Regions from separate parts of the Streptomyces sp. NPDC002573 genome, predicted to be linked through region 1. Evidence: riboswitches for the same ligand, from Rfam matches in the RefSeq annotation. Region 1 holds a riboswitch; the other holds the start of a gene.
The links. A riboswitch is a leader RNA that binds a small molecule or an ion and turns the genes downstream of it on or off. The one in region 1 is predicted to bind magnesium.
Positions count from the first base shown of each region.

Region 2: it holds a riboswitch for magnesium, as region 1 does, so the genes downstream of both, ACFYX0_RS26860 (magnesium transporter MgtE N-terminal domain-containing protein) here and ACFYX0_RS39335 (Nramp family divalent metal transporter) in region 1, are expected to answer to the same signal.

Region 1 is NZ_JBIARC010000075.1:17,142-29,703, forward strand. It holds gene ACFYX0_RS39330 (hypothetical protein) at 121-393, opposite strand; M-box (ykoK) riboswitch at 686-859, shown strand; gene ACFYX0_RS39335 (Nramp family divalent metal transporter) at 1,167-2,807, shown strand; gene ACFYX0_RS39340 (MgtC/SapB family protein) at 2,844-3,590, shown strand; gene ACFYX0_RS39345 (hypothetical protein) at 3,673-4,119, shown strand; gene ACFYX0_RS39350 (Ppx/GppA phosphatase family protein) at 4,509-5,570, opposite strand; gene ACFYX0_RS39355 (hypothetical protein) at 5,888-6,031, opposite strand; gene ACFYX0_RS39360 (transposase) at 6,035-6,538, opposite strand; gene ACFYX0_RS39365 (hypothetical protein) at 6,502-6,726, opposite strand; gene ACFYX0_RS39370 (3-hydroxyacyl-CoA dehydrogenase) at 7,270-8,211, opposite strand; gene ACFYX0_RS39375 (iron-containing alcohol dehydrogenase) at 8,244-9,482, opposite strand; gene ACFYX0_RS39380 (NAD-dependent succinate-semialdehyde dehydrogenase) at 9,479-10,969, opposite strand; gene ACFYX0_RS39385 (GntR family transcriptional regulator) at 11,203-11,877, shown strand; gene ACFYX0_RS39390 (helix-turn-helix domain-containing protein) at 12,206-12,562, shown strand, end outside.
Region 2 is NZ_JBIARC010000031.1:59,972-79,221, reverse strand. It holds gene ACFYX0_RS26905 (SGNH/GDSL hydrolase family protein) at 1-245, shown strand, start outside; gene ACFYX0_RS26900 (hypothetical protein) at 325-603, opposite strand; gene ACFYX0_RS26895 (hypothetical protein) at 600-743, opposite strand; gene ACFYX0_RS26890 (hypothetical protein) at 846-1,112, opposite strand; gene ACFYX0_RS26885 (cytochrome P450) at 1,310-2,509, shown strand; gene ACFYX0_RS26880 (ferredoxin) at 2,506-2,727, shown strand; partial or broken gene ACFYX0_RS26875 (thiamine pyrophosphate-binding protein) at 2,871-4,003, opposite strand; gene ACFYX0_RS26870 (hypothetical protein) at 4,105-4,260, shown strand; gene ACFYX0_RS26865 (NRAMP family divalent metal transporter) at 4,370-5,659, opposite strand; gene ACFYX0_RS26860 (magnesium transporter MgtE N-terminal domain-containing protein) at 5,656-7,023, opposite strand; M-box (ykoK) riboswitch at 7,330-7,505, opposite strand; gene ACFYX0_RS26855 (hypothetical protein) at 7,923-8,105, opposite strand; gene ACFYX0_RS26850 (dihydrolipoyl dehydrogenase family protein) at 8,350-9,711, opposite strand; gene ACFYX0_RS26845 (cytochrome ubiquinol oxidase subunit I) at 10,066-11,433, shown strand; gene ACFYX0_RS26840 (cytochrome d ubiquinol oxidase subunit II) at 11,426-12,688, shown strand; gene ACFYX0_RS26835 (ABC transporter ATP-binding protein/permease) at 12,685-14,424, shown strand; gene ACFYX0_RS26830 (ATP-binding cassette domain-containing protein) at 14,421-16,058, shown strand; gene ACFYX0_RS26825 (NmrA/HSCARG family protein) at 16,231-17,082, shown strand; gene ACFYX0_RS26820 (hypothetical protein) at 17,188-17,547, opposite strand; partial or broken gene ACFYX0_RS26815 (fumarylacetoacetate hydrolase family protein) at 17,635-17,931, opposite strand; gene ACFYX0_RS26810 (hypothetical protein) at 18,313-18,483, shown strand; gene ACFYX0_RS26805 (hypothetical protein) at 18,559-18,795, opposite strand; gene ACFYX0_RS26800 (WhiB family transcriptional regulator) at 19,026-19,250, opposite strand, start outside.

The DNA of each region.
Region 1 (12,562 bases):
ACGCCCGCATCCACTCGCCTCCCTAATCCATGACCTGCCGGAGGGCAACCGGACCGTGTCGAGCGTCTTGGACTCTTCCGATACCGAAGGCAGGACCGTCACCGGCGTTGCCCACCCTGGTCACCCGCCGCCTGGGCCTTCTGGTGAAAACCTCGCCGCCACCCACCCCTGTACGACGGCCACGGGCAGGCGCCCGTCCGCGGCGACAACGTCCGCGGGTATGCCGGTGACCCAGGCGGCAAGCACAGCTCTGCGCAGGTCGGCGGCGCGGACGGCGACCCCGGCACGAAAGGCACCCGCGGAGCCCGCTCTCAGTTTCGGAGCGTCTTCGGCCAGCTGCCGGGCGGCACGGCGGACAGCGCGGCGGGCGTACCGGATGTCGAGGTCACTCATGCCGCTGCACGCTTCCTTTCCGCGTTGAAGGACGTGTCGTCCAGGTGCCAGTGCAGGTCGCGCACGCCGGGTCCCAGTGAAGAGCCGGGCGGCCCGCTGTTCCAGTCTGCGGCCAGATCTCCGCTGATCAAGACCGGGGCCTCATCGGTTGCCGGCAGACAACGAAAGGACGCATTCGAAGAACCCGCTGCCGTATCGGCGCTTCGTGAGAATGGGGTCAGCGGGGCGTCAAGGATGGGTCAATCGGGCGAGCGGCACCCCCGGTGCGAGCGTACGCTGGTCGAGGTTTGAAGAGGCACCTCGTTCGGTGAGGCGTCTTCACGGACACAGGCCACTGACCCCACGACGTCGAGAGACGCCCAGGTTCAGGACACCTCTCCCCGGCCTAAGGGGTGAGGCCAAGTGGCTTCCCAGTCAATGGGATTACGCCGTGGAGTGCCAAAGCTCTGACGAGTTGGGGTGAGCCGCCCGTCAGGGGCTGGCCGCTCCTTGCCGAGTCGATGAGGACGCCATTGATGGGCGTCTCCGGCCGGAAGGAGGCGAGAGACATGGAATGCAGTAGTCCGGGCCGAAGTAGGCCCCGCACCCGCTTGTCCTCGCATTCTTCCGGCACGCGGTAACCACCTCCCCTGCGCGGCACCCCGGCCGCGCCATGTCCACGGGCACGTCTGTGCCCGCTGGTGATGTTGTCCTGCGCGCATTCGGCGCGCAGGGGTGATGGCTGCTGCGTGCCCCCGACCTCCCCCGTACCGGGGGGCTAGGGAGGCACCACCATGAACGAGACCACCCTGACCACGGTCGCCGCGCCCCGCGCGGCTGTACTCGACGACGCGCACCTCGGCGACATCCACGGCGCGCTGGGCACCATCCGCCTGGATGACCACGGTGAGCGCCGCGGTCTGTCGGCGAAGCTGAAGACGCTGCTGGCGATCGTCGGCCCGGGCCTGATCGTGATGGTCGGCGACAACGACGCCGGCGCGTTCGCCACCTACGGCCAGGCCGGCCAGAACTACGGCACCCACCTGCTGTGGACGCTGCTCCTGCTGGTGCCCGTGCTGTACGTCAACCAGGAGATGGTGCTGCGCCTCGGCGCGGTCACCGGTGTCGGCCACGCCCGCCTGATCCTGGAGCGGTTCGGCAAGTTCTGGGGCGCGTTCAGCGTCATCGACCTGTTCCTGCTGAACGCGCTGACCCTGGTGACGGAGTTCATCGGGATCACGCTGTCCGCCGGTTACCTGGGGCTGCCGAAGGCGGCGGCGGTGGTTCTGGCGGCCGTGATCATCGTGGCGTCGGCGTTCACCGGTTCCTTCCGCCGTTTCGAGCGGGTGGCGATGACGCTGTGCGCGGCCTCGCTGCTGCTGGTGCCGATCTACTTCATGGTCCACCCGCACACCTCGCAGATGGCCGCCGCCTTCGTCACCCCGAACCTGCCCGGCGGCTCCGGGCAGCTGTCCACGGTGATGCTGCTGATCATCGGCATCGTCGGCACGACGGTGGCGCCCTGGCAGCTGTTCTTCCAGCAGTCGTACGTGATCGACAAGCGGATCACGCCGCGGTTCATGCGCTACGAGAAGGTCGACCTGTGGATCGGCATCGTCATCGTGGTGATCGGGGCGGCGGCGATGATGGGCTTCACCGCCGCCGCGTTCGCCGGCACGCACGGCTTCGGCCAGTTCACCGACACCGCCGGAATCGCGCACGGGCTGGAGGCCAAGGCCGGGAAGCTGGCCGGGGTGCTGTTCGCGATTGCGCTGCTGGACGCCTCGATCATCGGCGCGTTCGCGGTGTCGCTGTCCACCGCGTACGCGATCGGTGACGTGCTGGGCATGAAGCACTCCCTGCACCGTGGGATCGGCGGCGCGAAGGGCTTCTACGCCGTCTACGCCGGACTCGTCGGCGCCGCGGCCACGATCGTGCTGATCCCGGGCTCGCCGCTGGGCCTGCTGACCGAGGGCGTGCAGACCCTCGCCGGGGTCCTGCTGCCCTCCGCGAGCGTGTTCCTCCTGCTGCTGTGCAACGACAAGCAGGTGCTCGGACCGTGGGTGAACGGGCCGAAGACCAACGCCTTCACCGCCGCCGTGGTCGGCGTGCTGGTCACGCTGTCGGTGATCCTGACCGCCTCGGTCCTGTTCCCGAACATCAGCGCGAACGCGATCATCGACATCATGGCCGCCTGCGCCGTCGCCGGGGTGCTCGCCGCCGGGTACGCCTTCACCCGTCGCCGTACGGCCACCAAGGAGGACCCGATCGACCGCACCGGCCGGGACACCTGGCGCATGCCCCCGCTGGCAACCCTCGCCCCGGCCGTGATGTCCAGCGGCAAGAAGATCGGCATGGGCGCGCTGCGCACCTACCTGCTGGTCTCGATGATCCTCGCGGTCATCAAGATCATTAAGGTCGCGGTCAGCCAGTAAATCACTCCACCGCCTCACTCTGAAGGAGGCCGGGCCATGCACGCCCTGACCACGATGGACTTCCTGATCCGGCTCGCCACCGGCGCGGCCTGCGGCGCGCTGATCGGCGTAGAGCGGCAGTGGCGGGCGCGGATGGCGGGCCTGCGCACCAACGCGCTCGTCGCCACCGGAGCCACACTGTTCGTGCTCTACAGCGTGGCCGTGGGCGACGCGGGCAGCCCGACCAGGGTGGCCTCCTACGTCGTGTCCGGGATCGGGTTCCTGGGCGGCGGGGTGATCCTGCGCGACGGCGCCGGTGTACGCGGACTGAACACCGCCGCCACCCTGTGGTGCTCGGCAGCGGTCGGCGTGCTGGCCGCCTCCGGACGACTCGCCCTGGCCACGCTCGGCACGCTGACGGTACTCGGCATCCACCTGCTGCTGCGCCCGGCCGGACGCCTGCTGGACCGGGCACCGGCCGCCGGCAGCGACCCCGACGCCCAGGTACGGGCCAGCGTGCACCTGCGCTGCGAGCGGCCGTCCGAGACCCACATCCGGGCGCTGCTCGCCCAAGCCCTGACCACCTCCGGCCTGACCGCGACCGGGCTGCGGGCCCGCCGCGAGGGCGAGGACACCACCAGCGTGCGGGCCAGCGTCACGGTCAGCGGCGACGTCGCCGCCGCGCTGGAGCAGGTCATCTCCCGTCTCTCACTGGAGCCCGGGGTGCACGACCTGCACTGGCACGTGAACGACGAGGACGACGACGAACGGACACCCCGGGAAGGGCGGCGGGCGCTGGCCTGACCCCCGCGGAAAGAGCCTGACGGCCCCAGGACAGCAGTCCACTCGACAAGACACGATGAAGAGGAAAACAGGGAGGTGCGGCATGCGGACGGTACCCCACCCCCGCACCGGGGAGGGCGCGGCGATCCTCGGCGTGCTCACGCTCGTCGTACTGGAGACCGTCGCGGTCAACACCGCCCCCACCCGCGACAAGCCGATGGTCGGCGGCGCGCTGATGGGTGCCGCGACTGCGGCGTTCATCCTGATCGCGGCCCTGTGGCACCACCACCGGCAGGCCGAGCAACGCACCCGCAAAATCGTGCCGGAGGACCTGGGGGAGGAGTGGTTCACTGCCAAGTCCCTGGAGGGCTTTCCGATGGAGGCCGTCCGACCGTTCCTGCTCGGGCCGAACGCCCCGAGCCTGAACAGGCTGTACACGGCGTGGCTCCTCGCCACCCACGGCCATGATCCGGCCTGGATCGCACACCACATCGACCTGCCCCCCGACGTGGTGCATCTGCTGGCTGACGCAGCCCGCCAACGGAACTGACCACAGGCGCCACGCAAGGCCGGGGCTGCCAACCGGTGAGTCTGCAGGCATGCGGCCAGGGCGAGCCCCGCGGCACAGGAGGCGGCGGGCTTATCGGCGGCCAGCTCGACGGAGTGGGCTTGCGGGCCGGGCGCGGCTTCGGCTTGGCGTCGGCGGCCGGTGTGCCGGGCTTGGTGTGGCGGGGCCGCGGCGGGGTGGCCTTGGGCTCGGCCGAGGCCTGCGGTTCCGGTGTGGGCTTGGGCGCGGATCCGGGCTGGTTGGCCTCGGCCTGGGCGGTCGCCTCGGCTTCGGGCCCGCGTCCCAGGGGCGGTGGCCGACGTAAAGGGGCTTGGTGTCGAAGACGGGCAGCAGGCGGTCGGTGACGACGCCGGGGTGCTTGTCTGCTGGGATCAGCTGGCACGGCGGTGATGGACTGGGCTGTCGATGACGCCCAGATGTTCAAGAAGTAGCCCCTCCCGGGTGGACCAGGGGCAGATCTCAACTCTCTCCACACCTGACGCTTCCATGAGGCTCTCGGCGACCAGTGCTCCCGCCAGGGACTGCTCGGCGCGGTGCCGTGAGATGCCCGCCAGGGCGGCACGGCACTCCGGGCCGACGCCGGCCAGCAAAGGAATCACCGCGCGTAGCTCAGGCAACGTCAGCCGTCGGGGCCTTCGCCGTGGCTTGTCCCGCTGGGCGTTGGTGAGCCGGGCAAGCTGCTGGAAAGTCTTGGAGCAGCCGAGAACACGTTCACCCCGCTCGGCCTGCGGTACGTCGGGCACCTGGCTCAGGGAGCGGCGCAGATGCTGCCGGACCTCTGCCAGGCTCCGCGTGGACGTGACCGTGCCGCCGGGGAGCCAATTGCGCGTGATCGTTCGTGCGCCCAGCGGCAGTGAACGCACCACGCGGGGCTGATCGCCCGTCCCCGCGGCGATCTCGACGGTGCCACCGCCGATGTCCAACATCAACAGGGGTCCTCCCGCGCACCCCGCCCACCGGCGTGCGGCCACATAGGCCAGTCGCGCTTCCTCCTCGCCGGGCAGCACCCGCAGCCAGGTACCGGTCGAGAGGGCCACCCGCGCGATGACATCATCGCGATTGGGGGCATCCCGGATCACGGACGTGGCGAATGCGAAGACCTCTCGCGGACGCAGGCGCGGGTCCGCACCGATCGCTTCGGCCACCGCCCGCTGCACACTCTTAACCCCGGCCCTGCCCAGGCGCCCTTGCCAGTCGAGCGCTTCGTGCAGTCTCAGTCGCACCTTGTGCGAGAAGACGGGCTCCAGTTCCGCACCCGGTCGCCACCGCACCACAGTGAGGAAAGCGCTGTGGCACCCGACATCGAGCACACTCGCCTGCCGCATCCAGCCGCCCTTCCCCGACACCGCACCATCCCGCACCCGACAGGGCAGACCGAATCCCCAAGACCCCTCGTTGCCGACGAGAGGCGGCAGACACCACACCGCATCCACCCTGTCACCATTGTGTCACTGTTCGTACCCGCCGGGTCGGCAAGCTCCGCTTGCCGCGAGGAGCGGCCAAGGTCCGGCGTCCCCCGCAGCAGTCCCAGGGCGTCGATCGCGGGCCCCCACGGCACGGCCCGGCTGCGCCCGCCCGACACCTCGAAGCAGAGCGCCAGCCGCCGCGGTGCCCCGGGATCGGCGGCACCCGCACTGCACGGCAGGCCCGTTGGGCGTTCGATCGGGCCGGGGACGGCCGCAGCGGGGCGAGCAGCGTCTCTGGTCCGAAAATGAAGCATGAGCCAAGGTCGCCGGGGTGACGGTGGTGGTTACGCGGCTTCGATGGGGTCGAAGCGGACGGTGAAGCCGAGGGCGTTGGCCTGCCGGGTGATGCGTCGCATGACGCGTTCGGGGTCGTGCCTGGCGTAGTAGTCGCCGCCGAGGTCGTGGAAGGCGATGTTGTTGGTAAGCATGTGTCAGACGGCGGTCAGTAGGGTGTGCTCGAGGGCGACGAGGGCTTTCTTCTTGCCGAGGCGGGGCACGAGACGGTGGTAGCGGGCGCCAGGGTAGGTGGTCTCCCGGGTGCGGGAGGCGGCCATCGCGGCGGTGCCGAGCGCGGCGCTCAGCCAGCGGTTTCCGTGGCGCCGGCGTCCGGATTTGTGTTTCCCGGCGGACTCATGGTGGCCGGGACAGACCCCGGCCCACGAGGCCAGATGGCCCGCGGTACGGAAGCGGGCCATGTTCCCGCCGGTCTCGGCGACGATGACCTCGGCGACGGCCCGGCCGACACCGGGAATGGTCTGCAGCAGCTCAATCTGCTGGGAGAAAGGGAGCATCTCGGCCTCGATCCGCGCGGACAACTCCCCGATCGCCTCGGAGAGATGGTCGATCCGCTCCAGATGCAGCCGGCACAGGAAGGCGTGATGCTCACCGAAGTTCCCGGTCAGCGCCTCCACCAGCGCGGGGATCTTCGGCCGCATCCGGGCTTTGGGACCTTCTCGGCGACCAGCCAGTCCCGAAGCTCGAGCAGCGCATTGGTCATGGTGGCGAACGTACGGATCTCCTGTCGGCGCGAGCGCCTGCCAGAAGGATTCGGGGTGCGCACACACGCTTTGAGGTCCTTCTTGCCGATATCCAGCGCGGCACACCGCTCATGCAGTACGTCCATGAACCCCTCCCGGGTAACGACGTGGCAGGCCGACGGTGCGCCGTCCGGAGGAACCACAGGGCTGAAGAGTCTGGTCCGCTTGCTGCCGCAACAATTGACGGTCCCTGTCAGCGGTTCCCGTAGCCATCCTGACGCGCGAGCTCACAAGGCATCACAGTGAAACCGGCGTTCCGGACGGAGCAGACCATTTTCCCGCTGACGCGCAAATAGATCGGTTCCAAGGTCGCCAAGGCCCTGGCGCCTTCGATTTGCCCGTCCCACGGCGGGCGGCGAAGCCGCCCTGGGTCGCTGATTGGGTTAGCGAGCCTGAGCGTTGCTCAGCCTTGGGAGCCAATCGCCTTCGTGCCCTGGTACTGAACGACAGGAGCCGCCAGCCCGCGTGGCACGTCCCTGCGGACGCTGCTCGACCGGGCCGCAAGACCCGACCGAGGAGGGTGCCCGACGTCGCCTGGGCGCCGGGCGTGCACGTAGCACTCTGCCACAGGTTCACTACGCTTCGCTAATCCAACTGGTGAGCCTGCTGAGCGGTAAGCGCGAGCCTGCTCACGATTTGCCGCGAATGTCCTCCCACAGCGGCGTCAGCCGCATGAGTTGCTCGTCTCGCCAGCGAACCCGCTCTTCCCATCGGTCGAGCGGCAGGAGAGTGCGGCGCTGGTGTACCGCGGTCGCCACCAGGTCCGGCGTCCATGGATCGTTCTGACCGCGCTCGGCGCCCATTCGCGCATACGCGGATCCCATCTTGTCCGCGTGTGATTCAAGACCGCCGCGAGTGTTGAGGTCGACGGTCTCGAACGGGCCGATGAGACTCCACCGGCGCCCGAGACCGCTGCGGACGACTTCGTCGATCTCGTCGACGGTCGCGATCCCATCTCGGAGCAGGCAGTAGGCCTCGCGCAGTACCGCGCCTTGGAGACGATTGAACACGAACCCTTCCGGTTCATGGCAGACCGTGATTGGGCGCAACCCTGCGCCGGTGTAGACGGCATGGGCGCGCTCGACGGCCCACGTGGCAGTGCTGGGTGAGGGGACGAGCTCGATCACTGGGATGAGGTACGGCGGGTTGCCGGGGTGGCCGACCAGGATTCGCTCCCGCAGCCCTTCGGGCAGGTCCGCTGCGATGAGACTGGGGCGTATCGCTGAGCTAGAGCTGGCGAATACCGCTTGATCGGGCGCGCTTTGGGCCGCACGCCGGACCAGGTCTTGCTTGACCTCTACCCGCTCGGGGGCGCATTCCTGCACCAGTGCTACTCCCGCTACCGCCTCCGCCAAGTCATGGGTGAACGTGACCCGTGCACTCACCGTGCTCGGATTCACGGCAAGGCCGTGCGCGGACAACTGCGCGAGGCGATCGGAGAGTTCAGCGCGGGCGCGCTCCAAAGCGGCGGGGAACGGGTCCCACACTCGGACCTCGTGCCCGGCCCTTGCGAAGACGATCGCGAAGGTGACCCCGATGGAGCCGGCGCCGGTGACGGCAATCGGCTCCATCGGGCGACTTGTCGGTGTCGCGGCTGTGGCCGTCACGCCGACCACCAGGTGCGGTCGTTGTCGTAGCCACGCTGGAGGATCTCGACGACGGACTCGTGGGTGAGGTCGCGCGGGTTGTTGGCCGTGAGGCGGGTCGCGAGCATCGCCTGGTCGGCCACGTAGGAGAAGTCCTTCGGGTCTAGGCCGAGCGTCTTCAGGTCGGTCGGGCAGCCGACGGTCTCCAGCAGCGCCTCGATGCGGGAGATGCCGGCCTTCGCTTGGTCCAACGGGGACGACCGGGGGTCGGCGGTACCGAGCAGTGTCCCGATTTCGGCGAATTCCGCGATCCGGGTCGGGAGGTTGAAGCGCATCACGTACGGCAGGAGGGCTCCGACACCGAAGCCGTGCGAGGTGTGGGTCAGCGCTCCGATCGGGGACTGGATCGCGTGCGCGGCGGCGGTGCCGGCGGTGTTGATGGCCATGCCCGCGTTGTACGCGGCCAGCATGGTCGCGGAGCGTGCTTCGATGTCGGACGGGTCGGCGACCACGCTCTCCAGGGACGAGTTGAGCAGAGTCAGGCCGCTGCGGCAGAAGATGTCGGTCAGCGGGTTCTTCCCGATGTAGAGATGGTTGGCCAGGAAGTCCGGCGTCACGTCCTTGACCCGGTCGGTGAACGTCTCGACCAGGTGAGTCAGTGCGTCCGCCGCGGTGGCCGCGGTGAGTGCCGGCGGGCAGGAGAGGGTGAGTTCGGGGTCGATGACGGCGGCGTAGGCCTCCAGGTGTGGGCTGGCCACGCCGATCTTCATGCCTCGGTCCCGGTCGAAGACGACCGAGATGCAGGTGACTTCGGCGCCGGTGCCGGCCGTGGTGGGTACGGTGATGACCGGGAGCCCGGGGCCGGGGACGAGGAATTCGCCGTAGTAGTCGCGGACGTCGCCGCCGTGGGCGAGGACGGCGGCGGACACCTTGGCCAGGTCGAGGCAGGAGCCGCCGCCGACTGCGAGCAGGGTGTCGACGTCGGTGTCGCCGTAGCGGTCGACGACGGTGAGTATGTTCTCGCGGGGCAGGTCCGGCTCGGCCTCGGAGAACACCGAGACCGTGATCCCTTGTCCTTCGATGGCGGTCAGCATGTCCTTGAATTCGGTCACCTGCGCCATACGGGCGTCGGTGACGACGAGGACGTGGTGTCCTATCTCGGCTAGGAGGCGGGGCAGGTGGCGCCGTTCGCCGGGACCGAAGACGACGGTCTTGGGCTGGCGCAGGACGCCGAGGGAGGCGACGCATGCGGTCACAGGCCTGCCTCCGTCTCGTTCACGGTGATGGCGAGGTACTTGGGTTCGAGGAACTCGTAGATCGCCTCGTGTCCGCCTTCTCGGCCCAGGCCGGAGGCCTTGATGCCGCCGAATGCCGCCGCGGGGTCGGCCATGATGCCGCGGTTGATGCCGACCATGCCGAAGTCGAGGCGCTCGCTCACGGCGATGGCGCGGTCCACGTTGCGGGTGAACACGTACGCGGCGAGCCCGTACGTGGTGTCGTTGGCGATCTTGACCGCCTCGGCGGCCGAGTCGACGGTGTAGATCGTCGCGATGGGGGCAAATAGCTCCTGATGGCACAGGTCGTCATCGGGCTCTGTCACTGAGAAGACGGTCGGCTCGAAGAAGAATCCGTCGCCCGGTACTTCCTTGCCGCCGGTCAGCAGGGTCGCGCCGATCTTGGAGAAGCCGTCGACGAGTTCCTTGACGGTGTCGCGCTGTCGGGCCGAGATGATCGGGCCGACCTCCGTGGCCGGGTCGAATCCGTCGCCGACCGTCAGCTTCTCGGTCAAGGCGACGAACTTGGCCGTGAACTCTTCCGCGACGCTGCTGTCGACGATGATCCGGTTGGCTGCCACGCACGCCTGACCGGCGTTGCGGAACTTGCACACGATCGCCTGCTCGGCCGCCAGGTCGAGGTCGGCGTCGTCGAGCACGATGAACGGGCCGTCGCCGCCGAGTTCCATCGAGGCGTTGGTGATGTTCGCGGCGGCCTGGCTCAGCAGGGTGCTTCCCACGCCGGTCGAGCCGGTGAAGCTCACCTTGCGCAGGCGGCTGTCCGCCATGAGCGCCGCTGACACCTTGGACGAGGTCGTCGTGTGGATGAGGTTGACTACGCCCGCCGGGAAACCGGCATCGTGCAGCGCCTGTACGAACAGCGCGCAGGTCAGCGGGGTCTCCTTCGCGGACTTCACCACGACCGTGCATCCGGCAGCGAGCGCCGCGCCGGCCTTGCGGGCGATCATCAGCAGTGGGAAGTTCCACGGAGTGATGAGCAGGCACGGGCCGACCGGCTGGTGGGTGGTGACGACGCGGTAGGCGCCTCGGGAGCCGTGCGCATAGGTGCCGTGAAGGTGGGCGATCTGCTCGGCGTACCAGAGGAAGAAGTCGGCCGAGAGCTGGAACTCGCCCCGGGCCTCGCCCAGCGGCTTTCCGCTCTCCAGCGTCATGGTCTCGACGATGTCGTCGGCACGCTCCAGGAGCAGCCGGTGCGCGCGGTGGAACAGGTCGGCACGCTCGCGGGGGAGCACGTGGCGCCAGGCGTCCTGGGCGGCGACGGCCGCATCGAGCGCGGCGCGTGACTGCTCTACGGTGCCATCGGCGACCTCGGCGATCGTCTGGCCGTTGGCGGGGTTGACGACCGAGAACGTCTCGGTGGCGTGGGTCCACGCACCGTCGATGTACAGATCGACGGGGATCTCCCGTCCGCGGACCTGTGCGGTGACCGGCGCGGTCGGTGTCGTCATGGAAGGGTCCTCCTATTTCGGCGGGAGCGGTGCGGCGGCAGCCAACCGGCTCGGGTGGAGCTGCCGCCGTTACGGCACGACGCGTTCCCGCGCTGTCGTATTACCGTCTTCTGGTATTACGCTACGGGCCAAAATGCTGGATCTGGTCCGGTGCATCGATTTGAGACAGTGCCTCACCAGCCCCAAGAGCCGCTGAGTCTGGCAAGCAACAGTTGGAGGTTGAGGGACCCGTCATGAGCACTTCGAGACTGACTCGACATGCGGCACCGCTGCGGCAGCAGATCACACGTCTGCTTCGTGAAGACATCCTGAGCGGGACCTTCCAGCCCGGCGACGCCCTGCGCGAGAGCGCCCTGTGCGAGGCCTACGAAGTCTCACGCACCGTGGTCAGAGAAGCGCTGCGTCAACTGGAGGCGGAGCGGCTGGTGACGGTGGTCGCCCACCACGGACCGATCGTGACCGTGTTGACGCCGCGGGAGATCGAGCAGATCTACGAGGTGCGGCGCGCGCTCGAAGGCCTGGTGGGCGAACTCTTCGTGGCGCGCGCGTCGGAGCAGGTGAAGAAGGGGCTGCAAGCGCTCCTGATCGAGATGGAGACGACCTACCTCAGGGGCACCGTCAAGACACGAGAGGAGGCGAATGAGCGGTTCTACGGGCTCCTGCTCGAGGGGGCCGGCAACACGGTCCTCGCCGAGGATGTCGCCCGCGTTCACGCTCGGGTCCAGATCTTTCGTCGCTACGCGTTCATCGACGACCAACGGGCGCGGATCTCGTTCGAGGCGTTCGGCCGCATCATCGAAGCCGCGGCTGTCGCGTGTGATGCCGCCGCGGCGCGAGCCGCGTGCGAGCACCATGTTCATGGCGCGGCAGCGTTGGCTGTCGAGGAGTATCGCCGTCGCCTGGCCTGAGGCCGTCGGCGACTCGCACGATCCGGCATCGACGCTCGTCAACCTTCTTCGTATTACAGGATGATCGCGAAATGGCGCTTTCCCCGCCATGTCGCCTTATGCTCCGGCTCTGCATCAGGGAGGGAAGGGCATGTCGACTGGGCCAGTCAACGCACTCAAAGACGAATGGTTGACAGGTAACACCGACCGCATCGATGTGGCGCCTGCGCTGCTGAGATCCTGGGAGCGTTCGCGGGAGGCGCTCGGTGTACCGACCAACGTCCGCGAGGTGCCGCATGTTGCGGAAGATGAGCTCGATCAGCATCTTCTGGATCTTTTTCAGGCGCCGATGTCACGTTTCTCCGCCGACTTGTCAGGAACGGGCGTCGGCCTTCTGCTCGCGGACGCCCAAGGCCGTATTCTCGGACGCTGGGCCGCGGACCATGACGCATGGCGCCATTTCGAGAGGGTCGGAACCGACCGCGGAGCCGTCCTGGACGAGTCGCTCGTGGGCACCAACGGCGTCGGTACAGCCTTGGCGACCGGGAGTTGCGTCCAGATCACCGGCGCAGAGCACTACGCGGACATGTACAGCGACGCCGTGTGTACCGGAACGCCGATCCGGCATCCGCTGACTCAGAAGATCGTCGCTGTGGTGACGCTGTCCAGTGGGATCATCGAGGGCCGTTCGCTGCTGCGGCCCATG
Region 2 (19,250 bases), on a different contig from region 1:
TGATGCCCGACCAGGGCAACGGTTACTACACGCCCGCCGCCGAGGCGATCCGGCAGGACGTCAACCACTGGATCCGCACCAGCGGCGCGTTCGACGGCGTCATCGACTTCGACCAGACCATGCGCGACTCCTCGAACCCGGCCGCCCTCAACCCCGCCTATGACTCGGGCGACCACATCCACCCCAACGACGCGGGCATGAAGGCCATGTCCGACGCGATCGACCTGCGGCTCCTGCGTAGCTGACGCCACCGGGCACCGGTCCCTTCCGAGGCGGCGACGTCTTCGGCGGGGGCCGGACCGGCTGCCCGGAACGGTGCGACAGTCATGACGGGCCTGGGCGTCCGGTCGCGTGAAGGCAGGTGTGGGCCAGTTCGCGCAGACGGCTCCCGTCGAAGCTGCGGCCGTGTCCCTGGTTGGCGACGGAGACCTCCAGGTCCGCCAGGAGCGCCATGCTGCGCCGGTAGTCGGACGGGTCGGATTCGGGGAGGTCGTCGATGAGGTCGCCGTCGTAGATCACATCGCCGGTGAACAGCGCGCCGCTGCGCTCCTCCAGGAGAGCGATGAAGCGGGGGGCGTGTGGGCCCCCGTTCGCGGAACTCATGCGACGAGGTCCCGGTCCGTGCCGCGCAACCACCACAGATCGGCTCGCAGCGGCTTGTCGACGTGCGGCTCGGTGATGCGTACGACGCCGTCCTCCAGCTCCTGCAACTCGTACCAACCGCGTGCTTCAGCCGGAGTCATAGCCGGACTCCCCTCGCGCCGACAGGCCGACCGCCGCGCCCATCCCGCTCGCCAGGGGACTGCACAGCAATCACCTTCCTGATGCGGGAATCTGTCACCCTGTCAGCCCGTCAGAGCATCGCACGGTGAGCAGGCGTCGTCATCGACCGCGTAGATGTCGCGACGCCGCTGCGGATCGCGATCGCGCCCGACAAAACCCTCCTGGACCGGGAAGTTCACGGCCGCGGAGATGGAGGCCGCGCCGTGCTCGGACAGCAGCAGGTCGACGTGCACGCGCGCCATCGTCCTCGGCATCCCTGACTGGCCCGCCGGTTCGACGATCTTCCCGGCGAGTCCGCTCGCGATGCGCTGGCGGTCCTGCTGGGTCAACCGTCCTCCTGGCATGCCGTCAGTATTGCCTTCGTCGCCATTCATTGCAACGTTACGTTGCATTCAATCTCAACCCATTGCACCAATTTGCCACCGACTACCTGCGGTTCAACTCTAAGCGAGATTGACGAAATTATGAATGCAACGTAGCTTTCGTGATGTGTCGAACACGGACTATCGCGAGATGAGGAATGGCCATGGGTGACTCCCTCCACACCGTCACAACGCTGCCGACGACGCGTCAGCCCGGCTGCCCCTTCGACCCGCCGGCAGAGCTGATCGACGCCCGCCGACACGGCCCCATCAGCCGCTATACCCACCCCGGCGGAAGACCCGGCTGGCTGATCACCGGATACGACCTGGTCAGGTCGGTCCTTGCCGATCCCCGGTTCAGCTCGCGCAAAGAGCTCCTGAACGTGGTCGACTTCGAGATTCCTCCCGCGCCGCCCGGTGAGTTCCTGCTGATGGACGAGCCTCAGCACGGGCGCTACCGGAAGCCGTTGGTGGGCAAGTTCACCGTGCGGCGCATGCGACTGCTCACCGAGCGGGTCGAGCAGATCACCACCGCATGCCTGGACGCCATGGAGAAGGCCGGGCCGTCGGCTGATCTGGTGACCTCGTTCGCCAAGCCCATTCCCGCCATCATCATCTGTGAGCTGCTGGGAGTGCCGTACGAGGACCGGGGCTCCTTCCAGGAGCAGATCGACTCGTTCATGGGCGGGGAGACGAGCGACGAGGAGCTGCTGGCGGCCTACACCGCGACCCAGGACTACCTCGCGAAACTGGTGACCGCCAAGCGCGCGAACCCCACCGACGACGTGCTCAGCGAACTCACCGACAGCGACCTGACCGATGAGGAGCTGAAGGGGGTCAGCCTCATTCTGCTGGCGGCCGGGCTCGACACCACCGCGAACATGTTGTCCCTCGGCACCTTCGCGCTGCTGCAGAACCCGGCGCAACTGGCAGCGCTGCGCGCCGATCCCGCGCTCGCCGACCGGGCCGTGGAGGAGCTGCTGCGGTATCTGAGCGTCGCCAAGTCGTTCATGAGGACGGCGCTGGAGGACGTCGAGCTGGGCGGACAGACCATCGAGGCCGGCACGACGGTCGTCCTGTCGTACCACACCGCCAACCACGACCCCGAGCGCTACACCGACCCCCACACGCTCGACATCCAGAGGCAGAGCGTCGGGCACCTGGCGTTCGGCCACGGCATCCACCAGTGCCTGGGCCAGCAACTGGCCCGCGTCGAACTGCGGGTCGCGCTCCCCGCGCTGATCAACCGCTTCCCCACACTGCGTCTGGCCGTACCGGCCGAGGAAGTTGACCTGCGCCCGGAGACCGCGGACATCTACGGGGTCAAGAGCCTCCCGGTCACCTGGGACACGGAGCAGTCATGAGGACGACGCACCTGCGCGTCAACCGTGAGCGCTGCATCGGCGCCGGCATGTGCGCACTGACCACCCCCGAGGTCTTCGACCAGGATCCCGACGACGGCCGCGTGCTCCTGCTGCACGCCGAGCCGCCCACCGCGCATCGCGCGGCCGCACAGATGGCCGCCGGAGTCTGCCCCTCCGGGGCGATCACCTTCCACGAGCCGGAAGCCGACGGCGCCTGACGCCGGGGCGACCGCACCCGACCGAGCAGCCCGCACCGCGCGTCGGTGGGGGCTCTCGCGTCTACGGCACATGTCACGCGTCCGATCGGCGTCCTGGGCAATCACTCCGGCCCTCAACGGCCGACCTCATGCCCGCGCGGGCCGGCGTTGTCGTCGGCCTCTTCGTCCAGCACGGAGGCCACGAACTCGGGGTGGATCGGGGTGTGCTTGTCGACGTTGCGGGTGTAGGCGTTCACCGCGCCCTCGAGTGCGTGGGCGTGCCGCTCCAGCATACGGTCGAGGAACCGGCGTGACGGCTTCTCCCGCACCGCGGGCCTGAGGCACCGCAGGGTCTCGCCCACGTCGCCCCAGACGGCGAGATCGAGTTGCGTGCGCCGCCCCAGCCGCTCGGGCTGCACATCCACCTGCGCGGTCCGCACATGGCGGGGCAGGAAGTCGGTGTACGGGAAGTCGGTGCCGAGGAGCAGCAGCAGGTCGCACTCGTGCATGGCCTCGTACGCGGCTCCGTGGCCGAGCAGACCGGACATGCCGACGTCGTACGGGTTGTCGTACTGGACGTGCTCCTTGCCGCGCAGCGCGTGACCGACCGGTGCCTTGGTCTTCTCGGCGAACGCCATCACCTCGGCATGCGCTCCGGCGACACCCCGCCCGCAGAACACCATGACGCGTTCGGCGGCGTCCACCAGTTCGGTGAGCCGGGCGATCTCCAGGTCGCTGGGGCGGATGGCGGGCAGGTCCAGGGGCATGGCGAGTTCGGGTGCCGCGTCCGGGGAGTCCTCGGCAGCGGTGTCGCCGGACAGGGCCACGACCGAGACACCACGCCGGCCGACGGCGTGCTGGACCGCCGTCTGCACCACGCGCGGCATCTGGTGGGGCGAGGAGACCAGCTCGGAGTAGTGACTGCACTCGGCGAACAGCCGGTCGGGGTGGGTCTCCTGGAAGTAGCCGGTTCCGATCTCGCCGCTGGGTATGTGGGCGGCGAGCGCGAGTACCGGTGCCATCGAGCGGTGGGCGTCGTAGAGCCCGTTGATCAGGTGGAGGTTGCCGGGACCGCAGGAGCCCGCGCAGGCGGCCAGCCGGCCGGTGAGCTGGGCCTCCGCGCCGGCGGCGAAGTCGCGACCTCCTCGTGCCGTACCTGGACCCATTCCATCGTGTCGTGCCGTCTGACCGCGTCGACCACCGGGTTGAGGCTGTCCCCGACCACGCCGTAGATGCGGCGCACACCGGCACGCGCCATCAGGTCGACGTACTGTTCCGCGATGGTCTGCTTGGCCATGGCACTCCTCGAATTCCGGCATCACCGCGGGCCCCGCCCTGCGAGGGCACGGCGGGGCCGCCTCACGCCTGGATCACGTTAGTGAGCGGGATGAGCCACAGTTGACTGTCGGTGCACGAGATCGGTTCCGGCAGCGCACGGTCATCCTGACCGACGACTACGGTCAGCGCGTCCGGATGAGCGCCGACCAGCTCTCCTCGCTCGTCGCCGATGCGAAGGCGGACAAGCTGGACGGCGTCGCCCGGACCCCCGACTGATGAGGGCGCCTGCGCAGACGCTCATCTCCCTCCGGTGCTGGCGGCGGCAAACACGGGAACGTGGACACGATGGCACCGGGGTTCTCCCACCGCGCGCCGCGTCCCAGGGTCACGCCAGGCCGAACCAGCCGAGTACCGTCTGGGCGAGCAGCACGGTGGACATGGCGGCGACGCCGACGACCACGGCCGTGGCGGCGATACGGTAGCGCGGCCCATTGGCGGCATCGCCCAGCAGCGACCGTCGGTTGGTCAGGACGAGCAGGTAGACCAGAACGATCGGACTGATCAGGCCCTGTAGGACCTGGGTTCCGATAAGGAGCTGGATGACGTCGACCGGGGTCATCGCCACCGTGGCGCCCAGCACGATCTGGGCCGTGAACAGGCCCAGGAACAGTGGGGCGTCGCGGAAGCTGCGGGAGACCGAGCGCTCCACGCCGGCGGCTTCTCCTATGGCGTAACTGGCGGAGAGCGGCACGACGGCCCCGGCCAGGGCGGAGGCGCCGATCAGACCGACGGCGAAGAGGAGTTCGGCGTTCTTCCCCGCAACAGGCTTCAGAGCTTCGGCGGCCTGGGCGGCGGAGTCGAGCGGGCCCGTCCCGCCGATGGCGGACGCCGTGGAGATGATGATGGTCAGGCTGATGACACAGGCAAAGACGGCGCCGAGCACGGCGTCGGCCCGGATGAGCGGGTAGTCGGCGGGCCTGGCGCCTCGGTCGACGACGCCTGCGGCCGCGTAGAACTGCATGTACGGGCTGACCGTCGTACCGATCAACGCCACCGCGAGGAGGATGAAGTCCTTGCTGGGCTCGATGTGGGGGATCACGAGATGGTGGCCTACGGCGCCCCAGTCAGGATGGCCGAGGATCATCGCGATCGGATAGGCGAAGAACGCCAGGGACATGATCAGGAAGATGCGCTCGGCCCAGTGGTAGGAGCCGAACAGCACCAGCGCCCACAGCAGGATCGCCGCCGGCGGGATGACCGCCCATTTGGGGACGCCCAGCAGCTCGAAGGCGGCGCCGATACCGGCGAACTCCGAGACGACCAGGCCCGTGTTGGCCAGCAGCAGGCAGAACACGGCCAGTGCGGTCAGGCGGAGACTGAACTGCTCGCGGATCAGGGCGCCAAGTCCCTTGCCGGTGTGGGCGCCGAGTCGGACGGCCATCTCCTGCACCATCACCAGGGCGATGGTGACCAGCACCATGAAGAACAGGGTGCCGTAGGTGAACTGGGATCCTGCCGAGGCGTAGGTGGCGATGCCGGCTGCGTCGTTGCCCGCGTTCGCGGCGACCAGGCCAGGGCCCGCGATCGCCGCAACCATGGTGATGCGCCGCCAGCCGGTGCGACGGGCAGGCGCCGCCTCCTGGGTCGGGGTGACGGTGTCCAGGTCGCCGGTCACTGCAGGAACCTCCGGAAGTGCAGGCGCCCGCGTTCGGGCAGCATCGCATCGAGCAAGTCGTCGGCCAGGATTCGGCCGAGCGGGCGGTCGGCGTCGTCGACCACCAACAGGGAAGAGGCTCGGGCGGCGACCAACTGGTCGGCGGCCTCGGCCAGCGGGGTGTCCGGGCGGACGGTGACAGGAGTGCCGAACTGGGCCAGCCAGGCGGTGAGATCAGCCACCAGGGACGTATCCTCGGCCACCGCCAGGTCGAACAGGGTGATGTCGCACAGCAGTCGGTCACGCTCGTCGACGACAGCGACGGCATCGATCTCGGTGCGGTGCTCGGCCTGCTCGGCCAAACGGCCCCGCACCTCGGCGACGGTATCGTCCGCGCGGGCGGTGACCAGGAGGGTGGTCATGGCACCACCCGCCGTGCCCTCCCGGTGCCGCAGCAGACGGCGCAGCTCCGCCGCCTCGCCGGACGGCATGCGGGTCAGCAACGCCTCACGCTCCTCACCGGTGAGGTCGCGCAGGGCATCGGTGGCCTCGTCGGGCTCCATCTCGTCGACCAGCCGGGCAGCGTGGTCGGGTGCCGCCTCGCGCAGAAGATTCTCCAGCTCGGCCGGTTCCATCTCCTCCAGCGCGTCGGCCGCCTGCTCCGGCTCCAGCCATTCCAGCAACTGCTGCCGCTCGCTGCGACCGAGGTCTTCGAGGATGTCGGCCAGCTCGCCCGGGCGCAGCCGGTGCAGCGCGGTCCGAGAGGCCCGCAGCCGCACCTCGGCCGGTCCTTCGGTGGCCTGCTCGCCGAACGGGGCGACTGCCTGCCAGTCCAGCACCCGCTCCGGGGTCGGCCTCGCCTGCCAGCGACGCGGGCCGAGCCGGCGCAACAGGGTGGGCAGGGAGACGTCGACGCCGACCAGGAGCACCTTGTCGACCAGGGGCGCCAGGTACAGGTCGGCGGCCCGGGTGACCTGTACACCGTCCACGTCCACCAGCTGATGGTCGAGGACGTCCCTGGCGAGCAGCACTTCACCCGGGCGCCGGGAGAAGTCCCGCAGGTCGATCCGCGCGGTGCGCAACCGTACGTGTCCGGCGTGCACCTTGCCGATGGCGTCCGAAGCGAGGAACGTACGCCGCCGCCCGATCCGTAGGATCAGTCCGGTCACCGGCGGATACGACTCCTCGCCGTAGAGCCGGGCAACCACGTCGACCACGCGGCCGACCTCCTCCCCGGCCTGGTTGGTGACCGGGCCGCCGATCAGTCCGGCCAGCGAGACCAGGGACGTACGGACGGCTTTGGAGGCCGTGGCGCGGCGCTCCAGATCGACGCGGCGGTCACGCAGACGGGCCGAGGTGGACATGAGCAGAGTGTTGACGGACAAGGTGAACACCCCCTTGCCCCGGCATGGCGGGGCACCGGGCGGCCGCGGCAGCGCACGCTCCCCCTGCCACCGGACTCGGCGCCAGGACACACGGCGGCCCTCCTCGCCAGGGCAGGCCAGCGACGGTGCCAGGCGGGGTCGGGTCAGTGGAGGAGAACGGGCTGCCTCAGGCCGCGGAGGGACGGCGAGGACAACGCGGAAAGGGGCCGACTATGGCCCGGACTACTGTCCATGCTCGCCTCCTCCCGATCCCGGCGGCCGCGCGCGACACGACGGCCATACGGCAAGGGCAGCCGACCGGAGACCGGCGCACCCCAACTCGTCAGAGCTTTGGCACTCCACGGCGTGTCCCCCATACGCACGGGGAAGCCACTTGGGGTCACCCCTTGGGCCGGGGAGACCTGTCCTGATCCGGAGCGTCTCTCGACGGGTGGGATCAGTGGCCTGTGTCCGTGAAGACGCCTCACCGAACGAGGTGCCTCATCAAAACCGCGTTAACGATACGCCCTCGCTGCCCCGCCCTCCCAATCCATGACCGGCGCTTGACCTCGCACCTACGGGACCGTGACCGTCGCCGCCTCCGCCTCGCCGGCGGCAAGGGCCTGATCGCGGCACGTAGGGCCGCAGGGCCGACAGACACGGTCCGCCGGCGTCATGCATGGCGTCGGGCCGGCCTCGGGGCGCGGGTGGACCGGCGTGCCGCTACGACTGCCCACGGCAGAGGGACGAAGGTCACGGTGTGCACGGGGATGAGGGCGAAGCCGTGCTTCGGGGCCGTGAGGGCGAGCAATGGTCCGGCGGCTGATCCCGCCAGTGCCGGCTGGACAGAGTGTCGGGAAACCGTCCGGGCCGCGGGCACTGCGTGCAAGACATCCTCCAGACCGTCCACGCACACCGGATCAGCCGACCAGCACGTCTCGGCGCCCGGGGGCATCGGGCACCGCGACCGCGATGTCCCCGGCGGCCGGCTCTGTGTCGGTGCCGGAGACCATCAGCACCGCGTGGCCCTTGTTCCGCAGCGCGCATAACTGGTCGACGAGGCATTCACGCCTGCCGAGGAGTTCCTCGGCAGGGGACAACATGTCGCCGATGCGCCGGCCCTCGGAGAGAGGACCGTCACTCCGGTGGCATGGTCCGCGGCCAGTACCGGCGCGGTCAGCGGGTCGAGCCGCCGACCGTCCGCTCCATCCCGATTGTTCCCCAGCACCGTCGAGTCGATCACCACGGCGGAGACCGTGTCGAGCAGGCGCGACGCCGACGGATCGGGGGACGACGCCACTCTGCCCGGCCTTCGACGCGGGACGCGCCAGGGCCGGGCCGGACCGGTCAGCGGAGAGCGGCCAGGGCCGGCTCGATGGCCCGGTGGAACGTCGGGTAGGTGTAGATCATGTTCTGGAGCCGCTCGACCGGCACCTCCGCGTGGACGGCGACGTTCAGTCCGTACAGCAGCTCGCCTCCTGCCGGTCCCGCCGAGGTCGCGCCGACCAGGACGCCCCGGTCGGAGTCCTCGACCAGCTTGATGAACCCCTCGCCGCCCGGACCGTGGATCCAGCCGCGGGTCGAGGAGGAGCTGGGCACCACCGCGGTCCGCACCCGCAAGCCCCGCTGGCGGGCCTGTCGCTCCGTGAGTCCCACGGCCGCGATCTCGGGATCGGTGAAGGTGACGCGGGGCAGCGCACGGTAGTCGGCGTCGGGGCCGGGCCGGTCGAGGATGTCGCGGACGGCGATCTGCGCCTGGTACGTCGAAACATGGGTGAAGGCGCCGTGGCCGGTGATGTCACCGACCGCCCACAGCCCCTCCGCCGCCCGCATCCGGCCGTCCGTGGGCACGATCCTCGCCGCCGGATCGAGGCCCACTGTCTCGACGCCCAGATCAGCGAGTTCGGAATACCGCCCGGCGGCGACGAGCAGGCGCTCGGCGCGCAGGGGCTCCGCGCTTCCTTCGAGGAAAACGGTGAACTCGGTGCCGTCATGGCTGACTTGACGGGCGCGAAGTCCGGTGAGCACCGTCACGCCGTCCGCCCTCAGGGCCTGCGCGGCGAGCTCCCCGCTCTCTGGTTCCTCCTGGGACAGCAGCCGGTCCTGGCCCTCGACCACGGTGACGCGGCAGGTGAAGCGTGCGAAGACCTGAGCGACTTCCACACCGATGGCGCCCCCGCCCAGGACCAGCATCGACGTCGGCAGTTCCTTGGCCGCCATGGCGTCCCGGTTGGTCCAGTACGGTGTCGCCGCGAGGCCGGGTACGGGCGGGATCCGGGGCCTGCTGCCGGTGGCCAGCACGACACCCCGGCGCGCTTGAAGGACGCGTTCGCCGACCGTGACCTGCCGCGGCCCGGTGAGACGTCCCCTGCCACGGACGAGCCGGCCCCCCTTGGCCGCGAGCCGGTCGGCCGCCACCTGGTCGTTCCAGTCGTCGGTGGCTTCGTCACGGATACGGTCGGCGACCCGGCCCCAGTCAGGGGTGACGTCCGCGTGCCCGGCAAGGGCGGAGACACGGCGGGTCTCGGCGAGCGTGTTGCCGGCCCGGATCATCATCTTGCTGGGCACACATCCCCAGTACGGGCACTCGCCGCCGACGAGTTCCGCCTCGACACCGACCACCTCCAGGCCGGACTCCGCCAGCGTGCCCGCCGCGTACTCGCCGCCGGGCCCCAGGCCGATGACGACCACGTCCACCTGCTCGTTCATGCTCCACGTCTCTCTGCTCGTACGGCCGTCCGACCGGCCGTCGGACAGAGAGGCTAGGACAGTCGCGCGGCAGCTCGTGCCTGTGAGCGCACGGCTGTCGGCCTGAGAGTGAACGCACGGCGAGCCGACGGACGCTCGGTGCGCTGACGGGCAGCTGCACGTGCACTTCGGGGCAACTTGTCCCCCGGTTCAGCCCCTAGCGTCAGGCGTGCATTTTCAGCACAGCATCGCAGGAGGCCCGTCATGACCACCGTGTACACCGCGCCGTCCCACGCCTGAGCGCCCTCCGGCGAGGCCCTGAGACCCGGCCCACGCCCGATGCCCTGTCAAGTCTGCTGCTCCCCGGGAGAACCCATGGCTTCGCCCACCGTCGTCGAACTGTCCCGATGGCAGTTCGCGATCACCGCGATCTTCCACATGACCTTCCCCGCGCTCACCGTAGGGCTCTCCGTGCTCCTGGCCGTGGTGTACACGGTCTACGTACGCACGGGAAATCCTCTGTACCTGCAGATCTTCCGGTTCTGGAAGAAGATCTTCGCCGTCGGCTTCGGACTGGGCGTCGTCGCGGGCACGGTGATGACCTTCGAGTTCGGCCTCAACTGGGGCACGTACGCCCATGCGGTCGGCCCGGTCATCGGGGTCACCATCGGTATGGAGGTGATCACCGCCTTCTTCCTGGAGGCGGGCTTCATCGGCCTGATGCTCTACGGGGACGGGCGGATCCGACCGCGCACCATGGCCCTGGCCAGCTGGATGGTCGCCTTCGGAACCCTGCTGTCCACCACTTGGATCCTGTCGGCCAACAGCTGGATGCAGGACCCGGTCGGCTACCAGAAGGTCGACGGCCAGTTCCACGCCGGGGACTGGTTCAGCATCCTGTTCAACCCCGCCTTCGCGCACCGCTTCCCGCACATGCTGCTGGCCGTGCTGATCAGCGCCGCCTGGTTCGTCGGCGGCATCTCCGCCTGGTACCTGGTCAAGAACCGGGTCCACGCCCAGCCCATGGCCCGGCGCTGTCTGTCCATCGCCCTCGGGGTGCTCGGAGTGCTGATGCCGATTCAGCTGTATGTCGGAGACGGCACGGCGGTCTTCATGGGACAGCACCAGCTGCCCAAGCTGGAGGCCTTCGAGGGCAACTGGAAGAGCGACAACAACGGTTACAACCTGCTCGTCGTCCCCGACACGGGCAAGGGCGAGAACCGGCTGCACGTCGAGGTCCCCTACCTCGGCTCGGCCATCGCCCAGGACCTCAGCGGCAAGACGAAGACGCCCGGTCTGCTCCAGACCCCACCCGACGAACGCCCCAACATGTGGACCACCTTCTACGGCTTCCGCGCGATGTACTTCACCGCACTGCTCATGTTCGGCACGGCCTTCGCGGGCGTGGTCCTGCGCATGCGGCGGCGCCTGTTCGACTCGCCGCGCTTCCTCCGGTGGATGGTGTGGATGACCCCGGCCGGGATCATCGCCATCACGGGCGGCTGGATCGTGGCGGAGACGGGCCGCCAGCCCTGGGTGGTGTACGGCCAACTGCGCACCGCTGACGCCGTCTCCCACCTCACCACACCCGAAGTCGCCGCCAGCCTGGCCGGCTTCGTCCTGCTCTACGCCACCCTGCTGGTCATCTGGGCGCGCTACATCGTCCGTACGGTCAAGGCCGGACCCGAGGCCCTGCCCGGTGGACCCGCCTCGCCCGACGTATCGGAGGCCCTCGTTGCTTGAGTATGTTGGTTATGCCCTGGTTCTCTTCTCGCTCGGCATGTACGTCGTCCTCGACGGTTACGACCTCGGGGTGGGCATGCTCAGTCTGGCGGCCAAGCCCGAGCGCAGACGGGAGTACGGCGAGATCGTCGCCACCGCCTGGGACGCCAACGAGAGTTGGCTCATCCTGGTCGGTGTCGTGCTGTGGGCGGGCCTGCCCGGCGCCTACGCCGTGGTCCTGCCCAGCGTCTATCTGCCACTGATCGTCATGCTGGTCGCCATCATTCTGCGCGGACTGGGCCTTGAGATGCAGAGCGCGGCCGGCACCTACCGTCGGGGATGGGCGCTGCTGTTCGGCTGGGCGTCGCTCACCGCGACCGTGTGCCAAGGCCTTGTTCTCGGTGCCCTGCTCACCGGTCCGCAACAGCGGAACGGGACTTTCCAGGGCGGGGCCCTGGACTGGTTCGGCCTCTACGGCGTGCTGTGCGCCCTCGGTCTGGTCGTCGTCTATCTGCTGGCAGGAGCCGCCTGGCTGCAGGACAAGACCGAAGGGTGGTCCCGGCCGGAGGTCCGCCGTACCGGACGGTCCCTGCTGACGGCCACTGCGATCATGGGGCTCGTACTCGGCCTGTTGCTGCAAGACGCCGATCCGCAGCAGTTCCATCTGGGCCAGCCGGTGCGGGCGGTGCTGTTCTGGCTCGCGGTCGCCGTCGCCGTCGTGGCCGCCGTCGTCGCCTGGTACGGCTTCGGCCGCGGCCCCGACTGGCGGCCGTTCGCGGCCGTGGCCACCATGACAGCCACTGGGCTGCTGGGGCTGGCGGTCGTCTCCATGCCAGTCGTCGTCCCACCCCGGTTGACCGTTCATCAGGCCGCGAGCCCGCACTCCTCCCAGCTCCTCCTGGTCCTCGGCGTCGGCCTGTGCATGCCGTTCGTCCTCGCGTACAACATCTACGCGTGGCGCAGTTTCCGCGGCAAGTACAGCGATCCGGTGGAGAACCCCGTCCCGCCGCTGTCCGCCCGCGTCCGCCCCCTTCCGGCCGTACCGGCGCCCGGCAGCGCGCCGCGGACGATCGTGCGACGCGCCCTGCTGGTAGTGCTCGGCATCCTGGCGACTGCTCTTTCCCAGGATGTGTTCGGCGGCGTCTCCGACCTGATCGGCCCGATCGGCGTCGTCCTTCTGGGCTGTACGGCACTGGCCGCCTGGGTCGTCGGCGACCGCCGTGACCACCGCGCCGGCTACTTCGACACGGACGCCGAGGCGGAGACCACCTCGTGAGCAACACTGCCGTACTCCTGGACGAGTTGGCCGCGGAAAAACACGAGAGCCCGGTCCCCGCCAGGCTCAAGGCCTGGGCTGCCGTCGGCGGTTCCGAGCTGCGTCGCGCGGGAATCCTGCGCGGCGCGGCCCAGTCGGGCACCGTCCTGTGGGCGGGCGGGCTCGCCTGGGGTGCGCAGCGAGGGCTGTCGGCGCTACGGGGCGATCTGCCCGCGACGGCCGTACTGCTGCCCGCCCTCCTGACGGCGGCCGGAGTGACCCTGCGCGCCGGGCTGCTGGCCGCGGGTGACGCGGCAGCCGCCCGCGGTGCCCGTACCGTACGCGAGACCCTGCGCCGCCGGATCATCGAGACGGCCCTGCCCGCCCACGGGCCGGCGCGCACCGACCTGGACGACGCGGCGCCGGCCCGGGCCGTCGACGGCGAGGTCGACCAGCTGACCGACTGGCTCACCGGTTATCTGCCCGCGCGGACCACCATGCTGCTGGGCAGTGGTCTCGTCCTTGCCGCCATCGCCTGCCGCAGCTGGTTCGTCGCCCTGCTCGTGGTGGCCGCCACCCCGCTGCTGCCGGCCAACCTCAAGGTCATCGGCCTGGGCACGCAGACCGCCGTCCGTGCCCAGCTGGGCTCGATCCGCGCCCACGAGTCACGGCTGCTGGACCATCTGCGCGGGCTGCCCACTCTGGTCGGACTCGGCGCGCACGACGACGCGGCCCATGCACTGGAGCAGGACGACCGGGAGGTCGCCGGGCGGACCGAGAAGGTGCTGCGGATCGCCTTCCTGTCGACCGCGTGGGTCGAACTGCTCATCACCGGCACCCTCGCCGTGGTGGCGACCTACTGCGGGCTGGTCCTGCTCGACTATCTGCGCCTGCCCGTCGTCCCGGACCATATGAGCCTGTCCGCCGCGCTGTTCGTCCTCGTCCTGGTGCCCGCCTACTTCGCCCCGGCCCGGGACCTGGCCGCCGGCTACCACGCCCGCGCCCAGGCGGCCGCCGCCGCGGATCTCCTGGCCCCGCTCCTGGCCGCACCCGGTGAGAACGTCCCGTCGCCCGCCGAGCCGCTCCGGCCGACACGACGGACCACGGCGCCCCCTGGGGTGCGCCTGGAAGCCGTCACCGTTCATCACACCGGACGTCAGGCACCCGCCCTGGACCGCGTCAGCGTGCAGCTCGCACCGACCCGGTGCCTCGCCGTCACCGGACCGAGCGGCGCAGGCAAGTCCACCCTGTTGGCCGTCGCGGCGGGTCTGTCCGCCCCGCACGGCGGACGCGCGCTCCACCTGGTCGACGGACGGCCCTTGCCCGCCGAACCGAGCCGAGTCTCCTGGGTGGGCCAGCCGGCACACCTGCTGCCCGGCACCCTGCGCGAGAACCTCCTCCTCGCCTGGCCCACGGCAACCGACCACGACCTGCTCGGCGCCATCGCCACCCTCGGCTTCGAAGACCTCCTGACCGCGCTGCCGCAGGGGCTGGACACAGCACTCGGCGAACGGGGCACCGGCCTGTCCTCCGGCCAGTCCCAACAACTGGCCCTCGTCCGGGCGTTGCTCCGGGACGCACCTCTGCTGTGCCTGGACGAACCGACCGCGCACCTCGACCCCGAAGCGGAGGAGCGGGTCCTGTCGGCGCTACGGACACTGACCCGGAACCGTACGGTCCTGCTCGCCACCCACAGTCCGGCGTTGCTGCCCCTGGCGGACCAGGTCGTCACCCTGGACCACGGGAGAGCCCGATGAAACGGACCTGCGCCTGGCGCCTGCTGCGCGTGGCGGTGCCGCGCCGTGCCCTGCTGACCGGCCTGCTGCCGGCGACCGCGGCCGAACTCAGCGGCGTCGCACTTCTCGGCGTGTCCGGGTGGTTCCTGACGACCTGTGCCGTGGTCACCCTGCAGGGCATCACCACCTGGTCCTGGATGTACCCCTCGGGCGCCGTCCGGGCGCTGGCCCTGGCCCGTACCGGGCTGCGCCACCTCGAACGCCTGGTCAACCACCAGACACTGCTGAACTCCTCCGTGGCGCTGCGCAGTCGGCTGGCCCGTGGTGCCGCCCGCCTCACGCCCCGTGAACTGCGCGGACAACGCGACGGGACGCTGCTCGCCCGGCTCACCACCGATGTGGAGACCGTCGCGGGACTGCCCGCGAACGTCTTCGCACCGTTGGTCGCGGCGGTCACCACCGCGTGCCTGGTCGAGATCCTGCTGCTGTGGGCGATGCCGCTGCTGGGAGCGGCCGAACTGGTCGTCTGGGGGGCCGGTCTCGTCTGGGCCCGGCGCGCACACCGTCTCGCCCGAGCCCGTCTGGCCACTGCCGCCGAGGCCAGGGCCGCACTCCGTACCACGCTGCTCGGCAGTCGGGCAGCCTTCAACGAACTGCGGTGCCTGGACGCCGTGCCACAGGCGCAACGGACGGCGACGACTGCCATGACGGCTGTCGAGTCCGCCGAGTGGGCCGCAGCCCGAGCCGAGCGACTGGGCCGCCTGGGCCTGCGCCTTCTTGCCGCGCTGGGCCAGGCGTCGGTCCTGCTCATCGGCCTGGGCGCAGCTCCGGCCCAGCCCGTCGCCGTCGTGGTGGGCGAGGTACTGCTGGTGGCCGCCGGCTGGGAACTGCTGGAGAGACTGCCCTGGTTGCTGCAGTACCTGGCCCAGGCAGGCGAGGCAGCCGAACGTCTCGCGCCGCTTGCTGCCGAGGAGCGGCCCGTGGGCCGACAGCGGCCGGCCGCCCGCTCCGTGGCGACGGTCGGCCTCCCGCTCCTCGCGACGTCCGCGACCCTCACCACCACCCTGCAGGGCCCTGGCCTGGTTCTGGTCACGGGCCCCAATGGCAGCGGGAAGTCGACCCTGCTCGGGCAGCTCGCCGGACGTCTGCCGGCGCCCGCCGGCACGGTCCTCCTCGACGGCACGCCCGTGCATGAGCTGCCGGCCCGGACCGTCGCCGAGACGGTCACGCTGGTGGAGGCAGACGACTGGCTGGCCGACGACACGGTGGCGGCCAATCTGCGTCAGGTCGCGCCCTCGGCCGACGACACCGCCCTACGGGCCGCCCTGGAAGCGGTCGGCCTCGCGGCCCTGCCGCTCGACGCCTCGGTGGGCACCGGCGGGCGTCTGCTGTCGCAGGGGCAGCGAAGGCGCCTTGCCACCGCGCGCGCGGTGCTGAGACGCCCTCCGGTGCTGCTGCTCGACGAGCCCACCGCCGGTCTCGACCGCCCCACCGCCGAGGCGCTGCTGGCCGCGCTGCCCCGGATGCTGCCCGAGACCGGGCTGGTGATCGCCGTTCAGGAGCAGGACCTCGATCTGCTTGACCGCTCGCCGACCGCGGTCGTCCGTCTCGGCGTCAGCCGAAGCTCGATCAGGGAAGCCGTACGCGTGCGATGACACCGGCCGTGTAGTCGCACGGTCGTGATGACTGTGCGTGCACCAGGACAGGTCTCACAGCGCCCTCTTCTCACTCGTCCGGGCACCACGGGCGTGTCGTCCAAGACGGCTGGTTACCGTGGAAACGGCAGAAGATCCTTCAGGGATCGTCTGCGAGGAAGGGAGTTCTTCGATGACCGACGAGCCCATCTTGGTGCTGGCCGCGACCGGCGGACAGGGCAGGGCAGTGACGGACGCGCTGCTGGGCCGAGGCGCGCGGATCCGGGCGCTGGTACGTGATCCCCACCGCTCAGCCGCGCGGGAACTGGCCGACCAGGGTGTCGAAGTGGTGGCGGGATCCCTGAGCGATCGTGGGTCACTCGCCGCGGTGATGCGTGGGGTGACGGGTGTCTTCGCCTTCACCACTCCCTTCGAGGCCGGCGTCGAGGCGGAGGTGAACCAGGGGCGCGCCATCCTCTCCGCCGCCGCGGAGGAGCGCGTGCCGCATCTCGTCTTCAGCTCTGTGGCCGGGGCCGACCAGGACAGCGGGGTGCCGCATTTCGAGAGCAAGGCGCGCGTCGAGGCGGAGCTGGCCGCAGGCGATGTCCCTTACACGATTCTGGGGCCGACGTACTTCTTCGACAACGCGCTCGGTGGAGCAGAGCGCATCCTCGGCGGAGTTCTCGATCTGCCGCTGCCACCCGATCGGCCGTTGCAGCAGCTGGCCCGCCCGGACCTCGGCGCATTCGCGGCGGAAGTGCTGCTCAACCCTGCTCCCTTCGTGGGACAGCGCATCGAGCTGGCCGGCGATGCACCCACTCCCACGCAGATGGCGGCCGCACTCGGCGCGGCGGTGGGGCGGGAGGTCCGCCATGAGCGGGTACCGCTGTCGGCGATCGCCGACCCGGACATGCACGCGATGTGGACGTTTCTGAACGGCCCCGGCTATCGCGTCGACATTCCCGCCCTCCACGACGCTCATCCGGAGGTCCGCTGGACCGGCTTCGCCGACTGGGCCCACCGGACGTGGGCGCCCGCCCGCTGAACCGGTCGGCCCCCTCCGGGAAGCACTCCCTCGTCCTACGCCGCTGTCGGCGACGCCATGGCGTCGCCGACAGCGGGTTCCGCAGTACCGGCCGTGCCGGCTGGCTCACACGGTCTGGCGAACGGTCCGGACGGCGACGATCCCGCCGAGGAACGGTGAGGTCAGGACGGGGGTGGTGGACCCGGCCGGGGGCGCCGGCAGGGTTGCGAGGACATGTGCCCGGCCGTCGGGGGTGATGCGGGCGACCTGGCGGGAGTAGGCGAAGGTGACGTCCGCACCGCCGCCGGGTTCCAGGGTGATGTTCTCCGGTCGCTGTCCGTCGGCGATGTTCGGATGCGCCGCGAAGCGTACGTCCGACACAGGGCCGGAAGCGGCGGTCGCCGGGCCTGTGACGGCGACGACGAGGGTCGCCGCCACAACCGCGGCCAACAGCCCGGTCCGTATGCCTGCTTTGTTCCTGGGCATGGTGCTGTTCCTTCTTTTCGAACGGGAGACATGGGTGCCTACCGGGGATGCCGTGCGCCACTGCGGGATAAGCCAGACAGGGGGCGCTCAGTCGACGAACCGCTGGCGCAGCTCGCCGATGCCCTGGATGGACTGACCAGTTCGTCACCGGCGGTGAGCCGGCGCTGCGGCGAGCGCCAGAGGCCGACGCCGGGGGGGTACCGGTGAAGATGACATCGCCGGGCAGCAGCGGGAGTACTGCGGACAGCTTGGCGATGAGGGCGGGGACGGAGAAGATGAGGGGTGCCGGGTGCGGTCGTGCTGGACCTCCACGCCGTTGACGGCGCAGATCAGTTCCAGATCGTCGGGGTTGTCGAACTCGTCCGGAGTCACCAGCCAGGGGCCGGGCCGGCGGTGGCCCGCGGACGCAATTTCCCGGGTTCCGGATCGAGCAGTGCCATAGGAATCTCCGTCGAAATTCAGAATCGGCGGGCGGCGACGCGATCCGCGCTCGCCCTTCGGTGCCGACTTCCCCAACCGACCGAAGGTTGCGGTAGGTCGGCACTTGGAGTCTAGGCACTCGAGAAGCACGTGGCGGAGGCCTGTGCACTGTGAGAGCACACGTGGTGCGTTCTCGGAGAAGAATGCCCGTGGAGGGCGTCGATATCCTTCCCAACGGGGCAATGAGCGGCGTACTCATTTCAAACAGCGGACCGAAGAAGCCGAATCATCCGCGCGGCCGCCCAAGGGCCTACGAATCTCCTTCGACTCCACGAGCGAGAATCCATGAGCGCAGAACTGATGGACCACCTCACGAGGTCCTGGACGTGTGGAAGGAACTGGCGCGGAACGTCCGTGGCGTACCCGTCCCCCAGTGCCGGACACCTCTGCCAGGAGGAACGCCCCGGCGTCGTCAACGCGGAACTCCTCGACTTCCTCAGCGACTGGAACGGCTGAGCGGACCGGCCTGCTCGGGACACGAGCAGGCCGGAACAGATCGAGAAGGCGGGGTCGCCGGACAGGGGCGGGCGCCTAGGGCTCCTGCGGCTGGACGCCGAGGTCCGTCTCCACGTCGTACCCGGATTCCCTGTGGCCGGCTGCGGGATGGGCGATGTCGGCCGCCAGGTCGAATCCCGCTCCCTCGATCGCGTCCTCCAACGCGGCCTCCTCACGCTCGGACTGAGCGCGGCGGTGGTGCTCGGTCATCCGATCCATGATGTGGCGGATGTGAGGGTGGCCGTTGTCCGAGGGCGGCTCTTCTGTGTTCACGCGGTCATCCTCCGTAGGGAGAGCTGCCGGCACCAGCGGCCTGTCGGGCGGCGTTCGGTTCTGCCGGGCGGTCTTACGACGCCAACGTATCCGGGCGTCACCGTCGCCGGTATGCCGACAACGCACGGGTTCTTGTCCGACGGCGTACCGCATTGCGTTCAGAATTCCGGTTGTTGCCTTCGGGGGACAGCGCCGGGACCGCGCCGGCGGCAGGTCGAGCGGTACCGGCGTCACCGGCCCGGCGCGCCGGTTCGGCGCTCGGACTCCGTGAGGCCTCCCCACACTCCGTGTGTCTGTCCGGTCTGCAAGGCGAAGGCGGCGAAGGCGCGCAGCACCGGACAGGTGCGGCAGATCGACTGGGCTCGCTCTTCACGATCGCGCCGACGGCCTCCCCGCTCACCCATCGGCGAGAAGAAGACCGAGCTGTCCATGCCGCGGCACGCGGCCAGGCTCTG